2 regions of the Desemzia sp. FAM 23989 genome follow, and region 1 is predicted to be linked to the other one. Evidence: a T-box and tRNA genes for the amino acid it is inferred to sense, from the RefSeq annotation. Region 1 holds a T-box; the other holds one or more tRNA genes.
The links. A T-box is a leader RNA that pairs with one kind of tRNA and senses whether it is charged. The one in region 1 lies ahead of argS (arginine--tRNA ligase), so its partner is inferred to be a tRNA-Arg.
Positions count from the first base shown of each region.

Region 2: it encodes a tRNA-Arg, which carries the amino acid that the T-box ahead of argS (arginine--tRNA ligase) is inferred to sense. The anticodon was not compared.

Region 1 covers NZ_JBGQQT010000012.1:21,628-25,847, forward strand. Annotated here, with positions in the region: gene ACEN36_RS08105 (ABC transporter ATP-binding protein) at 1-173, shown strand, start outside; gene yidD (membrane protein insertion efficiency factor YidD) at 251-502, shown strand; gene argS (arginine--tRNA ligase) at 539-2,233, opposite strand; T-box leader at 2,384-2,608, opposite strand; gene ACEN36_RS08120 (arginine repressor) at 2,782-3,237, shown strand; gene ACEN36_RS08125 (phosphomannomutase/phosphoglucomutase) at 3,293-4,220, shown strand, end outside.
Region 2 covers NZ_JBGQQT010000002.1:146,132-150,351, forward strand. Annotated here, with positions in the region: gene ACEN36_RS02235 (ABC transporter ATP-binding protein) at 1-967, shown strand, start outside; tRNA gene ACEN36_RS02240 (tRNA-Arg) at 1,380-1,451, shown strand; gene clpP (ATP-dependent Clp endopeptidase proteolytic subunit ClpP) at 1,751-2,350, shown strand; gene ACEN36_RS02250 (DsbA family protein) at 2,479-3,021, shown strand; gene ACEN36_RS02255 (sugar-binding transcriptional regulator) at 3,396-4,220, shown strand, end outside.

The sequences.
Region 1 (4,220 bases):
AGGGAAGAACAACATTCATTATTGCCCATCGCTTGTCGACGATCCAACATGCTGATCAAATTCTAGTGCTGAATCAAGGTCAAATTGTAGAACAGGGAGATCATGAGTCATTGATTCAAAAACAAGGAATCTATGCAGAAATGTATCGTTCACAAAAAGAAAAAAGTCAATAAAACAGAGCAACACCCTTACTTTACAAAAGTAAGGGTGTTGCTCTATAATAAGAGAATCATATGATGTAGGTGAATAAATGAAAAAAATTGTTATTTTATTGATTAGAGGATACCAAAAAGGGATTTCTCCTCTTTTTCCACCCAGTTGCCGCTACCATCCAACTTGTTCGCAATATTCGATCGATGCGGTTCGCAAACATGGAGCGATCAAGGGATCAATTATGGGCTTCTTTAGAATTTTACGCTGTAATCCATTTGTCAGAGGAGGGTATGATCCAGTCCCGGAACATTTTTCCATTAGACGCAATAAAAAAAACGAGGTTGAGTAAAAGTTTGCCTTCTACTCAACCTCGTTTTTTTTGCTGTTACATTTGGTCAGGAGAATGTACTCCTAATATTCTTAAATCTTCTTTCAATAAGATAGCGACTGCTTGAACCAAAGCTAAACGGGCTGGTTTTTCAGCATCTTCAGTCAATACACGACTGTTGGCGTAGTATTTGTTGAAGGCTTGTGCCAAATGGATCGCGTGTTTAGCGATTACAGATGGTTCCAACTTACCAAAAGCACGTTGAAGTGTCTCAGGATATTCTTGGATCAGTTTGATCACTTCCCAACTGTAAGCATCATCTAAAGCGTAGAAATCAGCAGCAGAAACTTCATCAACGCCTGCTTTACGCAAGATACTTAAAGCTCTAGCTCTAGAGTATTGTACATAAGGGCCTGTTTCTCCTTCAAATTGAACGATTTCATCGATCGTAAAGTCAAAGTTGTTTAAACGATCATTTTTCAAATCGTGGAAGACAACAGCGCCGATACCTACTTGGCGGGCAACTTCTTCTTTATTCGGTAAATCAGGATTTTTCGCTTCGATTTGTTTTAGGGCCACGGCAACGGCTTCATCCAATACTTCTTCTAGAAGAACGATTTTTCCTTTACGTGTAGACAATTTTTTACCATCTTTTGTGATCAGACCAAATGGAACATGGTGCATATCATTAGCCCAGTCATAACCCATTTCAGTCAGAACAGCTTTTAATTGTTTGAAATGATTGCTTTGTTCATTTCCAACTGCATATAGAGATAAAGCAAAATCATACGTACGTTTACGATAAATAGCAGCAGCTAAATCACGGGTGATATACAGTGTTGCACCATCTGATTTTTTGATCAATGCTGGGTTTAAATTGTATTTTTCTAAATCCACAATTGTAGCTCCGTTGTCTACGGTCAAAATATTTTTTTCTTCTAATAAATCGACAACTTCTTGCATTTTGTCATTGTAGAAAGCTTCTCCATTGAAAGAATCAAACGTGATTTCTAGTTTATCATAAATGCGATTGAATTCTTTTAAAGATTCTTCTTTGAACCATTTCCATAATTCAGTAGCTTCTTCGTCACCATCTTCTAATTTTTTGAACCATTCACGGCCATCGTCTTCTAATTCAGGTTTTTCTTCTGCTTCTTCATGGAATTGAACATACAGTTTCAATAACTCTTGAATCGGATTTTCTCTAACCGCTTCCTCAGTACCCCATAATTTATAAGCAGTGATCAATTTTCCAAATTGAGTACCCCAGTCTCCTAAGTGATTGATTTTGATAGGTTGGTAGCCCATTTTTTCAACAATATGTGCTAAAGCATTTCCGATTACAGTAGAACGCAAGTGTCCTAAAGAAATAGGTTTAGCAATATTAGGAGAAGACATATCGATCGGAACATTTTCTCCATGTCCGATATTGATATCACCGTATGCATTTTTTTGTTCTAAGATTTCTTGTAAGACGTGGGCACTAACGGTTTTTTTATTTAAGAAAAAGTTCAAATAAGGTCCGACAACTTCAACTTTTTCAACAATGGGGGAAGATACTTTTTCTCCTAAATCGGCAGCAATTTGTTGTGGTGCTTTACGGTAAGCTTTTGCTAGTGAGAAAGCTGGGAAAGCTACATCCCCATGTTCAACGGATTTTGGCTTTTCCAATAAGTTAAGAATGTCTTCAACAGACAATGTTTCTGAAACTTGTTCATGCAAGGCTTGAGCCACTTGTAATTTGTAATTCATTGTCATAACTCCTCTAGTTAATTTGTTTTTTAAATTTTGTCTTTGTATTTATGAATGTATTATGCTCAGTAGAAAAGACCCAATCATCTGGAGAACAGTTTTTTTGCATAAAAAAATAGCCCTTTTTTAGTTTTCATGACATCAAACTAAAAAAGAGACGAGAATTCCCCGCGGTACCACTCTTATTGCAACGTCAAATTGACGCAACCACTTGATTCACTGTAACGGCCGAATAAGCCGGATGGAACTAGTGATACTGATCCCTGTTCTCATCTCTCCGAAGTGCGCTTCCTGCAAGTTTTTATTACTGGCTCTCACCAACCCAGCTCGCTTCAAAACATCCTCAAGCAGTACTCTCTTCATCTACGATTGTTCATTCAATTTTGTATAGCCTATTATAACAAAACAACAGGCGAGATGCCAATGTTTTTCAATAAAAAGAATGTTTATTCATTATTATTGTAAAAATAATTAAATTATTAACCGCTTTCTACCTTTTTTTGATATACTGGGAGACAAAGAAACGAATTACATATGGAGGTTTGGCTATGAAAAAAACGAATCGTCAATTAGCAATCAAACAGATTATCACCAATCACGATATTGCTACCCAAGATGAATTGCTCCATTATTTAAAAGAGGAGGGAGTAGAAGCAACCCAAGCGACTATCTCTAGAGATATCAAAGAAATGAATTTAATCAAAACTTCGACTCCTCAAGGTGGTATGAAATATACTTTATACCAAACGAATAATTTGTCTGTAGAAGAGCGTCTGCAATCAACATTGGGCAATGTCGTGGTAAAACTAGAACGTGTACAATTCATCACGATTATTGTGACTATACCTGGAAATGCTCACGTCGCTGCGGCGTTGATTGATGCGATCGAATTTCCTGAGATAGTGGCTTCTGTAGGTGGTAACGATACTTGTCTATTGATTTCAAAAGACGAAGAAAATGCGATAAAAATGTATGAATATTTGAATCAATTTATTAAACTGTAAAATTAAAAATAGGATATGTTTAGAAGTCTCATTTTAAAAGAAAAGAGGAATTAAATTGGCTAGTGAATCAGCAAATGAATTACTAAAATTGCAAAATGGCTCTGATATACGTGGAATAGCGGTCAAAACACCGGAACACGACATTACGTTGCATGATCAAACAATCGAATCCATAGCTTTTGGTTTTGCTTGTTGGTTAAAAGAGAAAAAGCAATTGATAATGGATAATTTAGAGAAACCTGTAAGAGTTGCTATCGGACAAGACAGCCGCTTATCTGGAAACCGAATCAAAGAAGTGCTGATCGAAGCCTTGAATAATGCAGGTATCGACGTGGTAGATGTTGGATTATCAACGACACCGGCACTTTTTATGGCCACTCAATATGAGTATTATGCCTGTGATGCTTCCATTATGATCACTGCCAGTCATTTGCCGTTTGAATACAACGGCTTGAAATTTTTTACAGCTGATGGAGGAGCAGAGCACGAAGACATTACTTTTATGTTGGAAAACGCGAATTGGGATGCTGTGACTTGGGAGAATAATCAAGGCATCATTGAACGTAAAAATTTGTTGGAAGATTATGCAGCTGATTTACGTCAAAAAATTCAAGCTGGCATCACGACAGCTCGTAATCCTGAACTTCCTTTAGAGGGAAAACACATTGTTGTGGATGCTGGAAACGGAGCTGGCGGCTTTTTTGCCACAGAAGTATTGGAAAAGCTGGGAGCGGATATTTCAGGAAGTCAATTCTTGGAACCAGATGGCAATTTTCCCAATCATGTTCCAAACCCCGATAACAAACAAGCGATGGCAAGCATTAAACAAGCCGTGCTGGACAATGATGCCGATATGGGAGTTATTTTCGATACGGATGTAGATCGATCAGCTTTAGTAGATCGCCACGGACAAACGGTGAATCGGAACAATCTGATTGCGGTAATTTCAGCAATCGTGATCCAAGAGAATCCGGGAACGACTA
Region 2 (4,220 bases), on a different contig from region 1:
TGTTGTATTGTGGATCTTTGGATTGCGTCATTTGCAAGGTATAGCAGTAGATATTGGGATTGTTTATGCATTTACGTCATATGCTAAATCGTTCTTCCATCCTATTGGAAATATGCTGGATAGTTTAAGTATTTTTCAAGATGGATTAGTTTCAGGAGCACGGGTAGTCAGTTTATTAGATCGTGATGATATGGCCCCCAGTGCAGAAGAGGACGCAACTGGCAGGGTTACCGAAGGGAAAATTGCTATTCAGGATCTATCCTTTTCTTATGACCAAGAAAAAGAAGTTCTCCAAGATATCTCAATTTCGGCAGAACCTGGTCAAACTATTGCTTTAGTCGGACAAACTGGTTCAGGAAAGAGTTCTATCATTAATGTGCTGATGCGTTTTTATGAATACGCTAAAGGTGATGTGCTGATAGATGGACAATCCATCCGGGATATTCCGATTGAAAAATTACGTGAACAAATGGGATTGGTTTTACAAGATAGTTTTATGTTTTATGGCGATATTGCTGACAATATCCGGCTGCATGGGAATTATTCTGATGAAGAGATCCGTCAAGCCGCTGAGTTTGTAAATGCAGACAGCTTTATTGAAGAACTCGATGGTGGTTACCACGCAAAAGTTATTGAAGGTGGAGCTACATTCTCAACAGGTGAAAAACAATTGATCAGTTTTGCCCGTACCATTTTGCGAAACCCTAAAATATTGATTTTAGATGAAGCTACCGCAAATATCGATACCGAAACAGAAAAGAAAATCCAAAAAGGGTTAGAAAATATGCGTCGCGGCCGTACAACCATTATTATTGCCCATCGCTTATCGACAATTCGAGATGCAGATAAAATCTATGTGTTACGACATGGAGAAATTATTGAAGAAGGAAATCATGAATCATTGATTGATCAACAAGGGGTTTATCATGATATGTACCAACTTCAAACTTTCCAAGAAAATAATTAGACTGTTTATTTAGGCTCTTCATTGTCTAACGTTGGTAAAAAAATTTCTTCCGGCCTATGGTGCTGCTTATGAAAAGCTATGGGAACACCTTGAGCTGAAAACCACGTCTCAAGGCTTGCACCCTTATTCATATCTATAAGCAACCCCACGTGCCTCCAGAAATTTCTGGGAATGGATTTCTGATCGGTTTAGTATTAAAAAGAAGTGGATTTTCTACTTATCAACGTCAAATATTGTAGAACCTTAAACTACTTTGAGTCGCTTTCTATTTATAGAGAGCGGCTTTTTCTCTATGGTACTCAGAGTTGAAATTAGAATTAAAGAAACTTGTTTGAGCGAAATATGAGCCTATTTGCAAATTTTGGCTTGTGTTTTAGGCTGATATTAGATAATATTAAGTAGTTGTCATACTGTCTCCTTAGTGTAATGGATATCACGTAAGATTCCGGTTCTTGAGATGGGGGTTCGATTCCCTCAGGAGACATTAAAAAGAGCGTGGAACAACGAGTCTAAAGAAGAGCGTGGAGCAGCAACACGTCTAGAGAGTACGAATTAATCCGCTCTAATATACATTGATAAAGGGGTCAGGGTTTTATCCTGGCTCCTTTTACCTGTATAATCAAAAACAGATATAAAAAAAGTGAAAAATAAAACAAAAAGACAATAAAAAGTTTGACCTTTATTGACCAAAAGAGTAAAATAAGGGTAGAAACTCATTGAAACTGATTCTTTAGAATGAGTATGATACAATCATTAGGAAACAAATTAGAGGAGGAATACTTCATGAACTTAGTACCTACAGTTATTGAACAATCATCAAGAGGTGAACGCGCCTACGATATTTACTCACGTTTATTAAAAGACCGTATTATCATGTTAAGCGGACAAATTGATGACGATGTAGCTAATTCAGTTATTGCACAATTGCTCTTTTTAGATGCACAAGACCCAGAGAAAGATATCTATATTTACATCAACTCTCCTGGTGGTAGTGTGACAGCCGGCTTTGCTATTTATGACACGATGAACTTTATTAAATCTGATGTTCAAACGATTGCAATGGGAATGGCTGCTTCAATGGGAAGTTTCCTATTAACAGCTGGAGCAAAAGGCAAACGTTTTGCATTGCCGAATGCAGAAATTATGATTCACCAACCATTAGGCGGAGCACAAGGACAAGCAACTGAAATTGAAATTGCTGCTCGCCACATCTTAAAAACACGTGAACGTTTAAATAAAATTTTATCTGACAGAACTGGGCAACCCATCGAAGTTATTGAACGTGATACAGATCGTGATAACTATATGTCTGCAGAAGATGCAAAAGCATATGGTCTGATCGATGAAGTAATGGAAAATAACGCAGAACTACCAGGTAAATAGATTAGTGAATAAAGGAGACCTTTTCCATTAAATTGGAGAGTGGTCTCCTTTTTCATTGTAAAAAGAATGTTTTTCATTTGCACGGATTCCAAGTATACTATTAAGTATCACTAATAGGAGGTAATATGATGGATATTAGCAAGATCAAAGCAGATAAAGTCAATACAACTTATGGATTTAAAATTGGTAAAGAAAGTGCACCAGTTAAAGTGATCGAATTTATTAATTTGCGTTGCCCGTACTGCAAAAAATGGTATGTTGATTCTAAAGATGTATTGACTGACTATGTGCACGAAGGAAAAGTCCAACGCATCATTAAATTATTTGATAAAGAAAAACCCAGTTTGAAAAAAGGGAATGTCGTTCATCATTATCTGGACTACAAAAATCCGGAAGATGCATTGATTGAAATAGATTACTTTCTTGCTCATCAAGATGAATGGGGAAATCTAGCCGATTTAGATCAAGTGGCAGAATATGTGGTTGAAAAACGCGGATTGACTCACCAACCTAATGAAATTGAAATCAATGGAATCATTCATGAAGCTGACGATGCTAATGTAGTATTTGTTCCATCCGTATTCATTGGAGACCATGTCTTCGATGAGCATATCACTCCTGTGGAATTAAAAGAGTTGATTGATTTAGAATACGCCAAAAAGAACTCTTGAAACCCAGCCATAAATAAGTAACACATTTGTCAAAAAGGACTGAGAAACGGTTCGTTTTACACTCCTGGACATAAAGAAAGAAGTGGTAAAAACCGCTTCTTTATGTCTAAGGTTTGTCAAAAGGACTACCCATATCGAATTAACTCAGTAATGAGAGATTCTTGAATTAATAGGTTGCATCTTGTCCCAAGAATTGGTAGAATACAACTGTAAGAGATAAAACAGACGAGGGAAGTTCTGTAAAATGTAGAATGAAGAGCATGATTAAAAATCAAATGTCTTTATGCATTTTAATCTCTTTGTTTTTTTTGATATAGAGGGTCGCTAAACGGCTAACGTGGACGAAAAACGACCCGCTTAGAAAGAGGTGGCTCATGGAAGAGGTTTTGTCTGTTATAGAAAAAGTAGCTCCTGACGTAATAGACACTCTAAAAGAGAGACACCGAATTTTGAGGAATATCTATTTGTTAGGACCAATCGGAAGACGAGTGCTCGCTGACAAAATAGGTATATCTGAAAGAAGTTTACGTACGGAAGTGGAAGTGTTGAAAAAACAACGTCTTTTATTTTCTACAAAATCAGGAATGTTGCTTACTCCTTATGGAGAAGAAACGTATCGATCACTAGATCACTTAATGGGACAAAAATTAGGCATGCGCGATAAGGAAAAAAATCTAGCGATTTACTTCCAAATTGAGCAATGCGTTATTGTGTCAGGTGACCTTGACAGTCAGTCAAAGGTTATTGCTGATTTGAGTAGAGCGACTTTTGAAACATTGGATTTTCTATTACCAGAAGGCAAAAATATTATCGCCGTGATGGGTGGAACAACAATGGCGGCAGTAGCCAACCGCATTGATGAAAGTCTTTCTAAAAATCGAGAATTGTTTTTTGTGCCTGCGAGAGGCGGGCTGGGAGAGTCTGTAGATATACAAGCAAACTCAATCAGTGCAAGACTTGCTGAAGTCACAGGAGGCAAAAATCAAGCTCTGTATGTACCAGAACAAGTCGGCAAAGAAACGTATGAGTTTTTATTGCAAGAACCCAGCGTGAAGAAGACGTTAGATTTGATAAAACTGGCAAATTGTGTAATCTATAGTATAGGAGACGCAGGACATATGGCAAAGCGACGAGGACTTGATGATGAGACACTCGCGCTTCTTAAAGAAAAAGCAGCAGTTGCTGAATCTTTCGGAGAA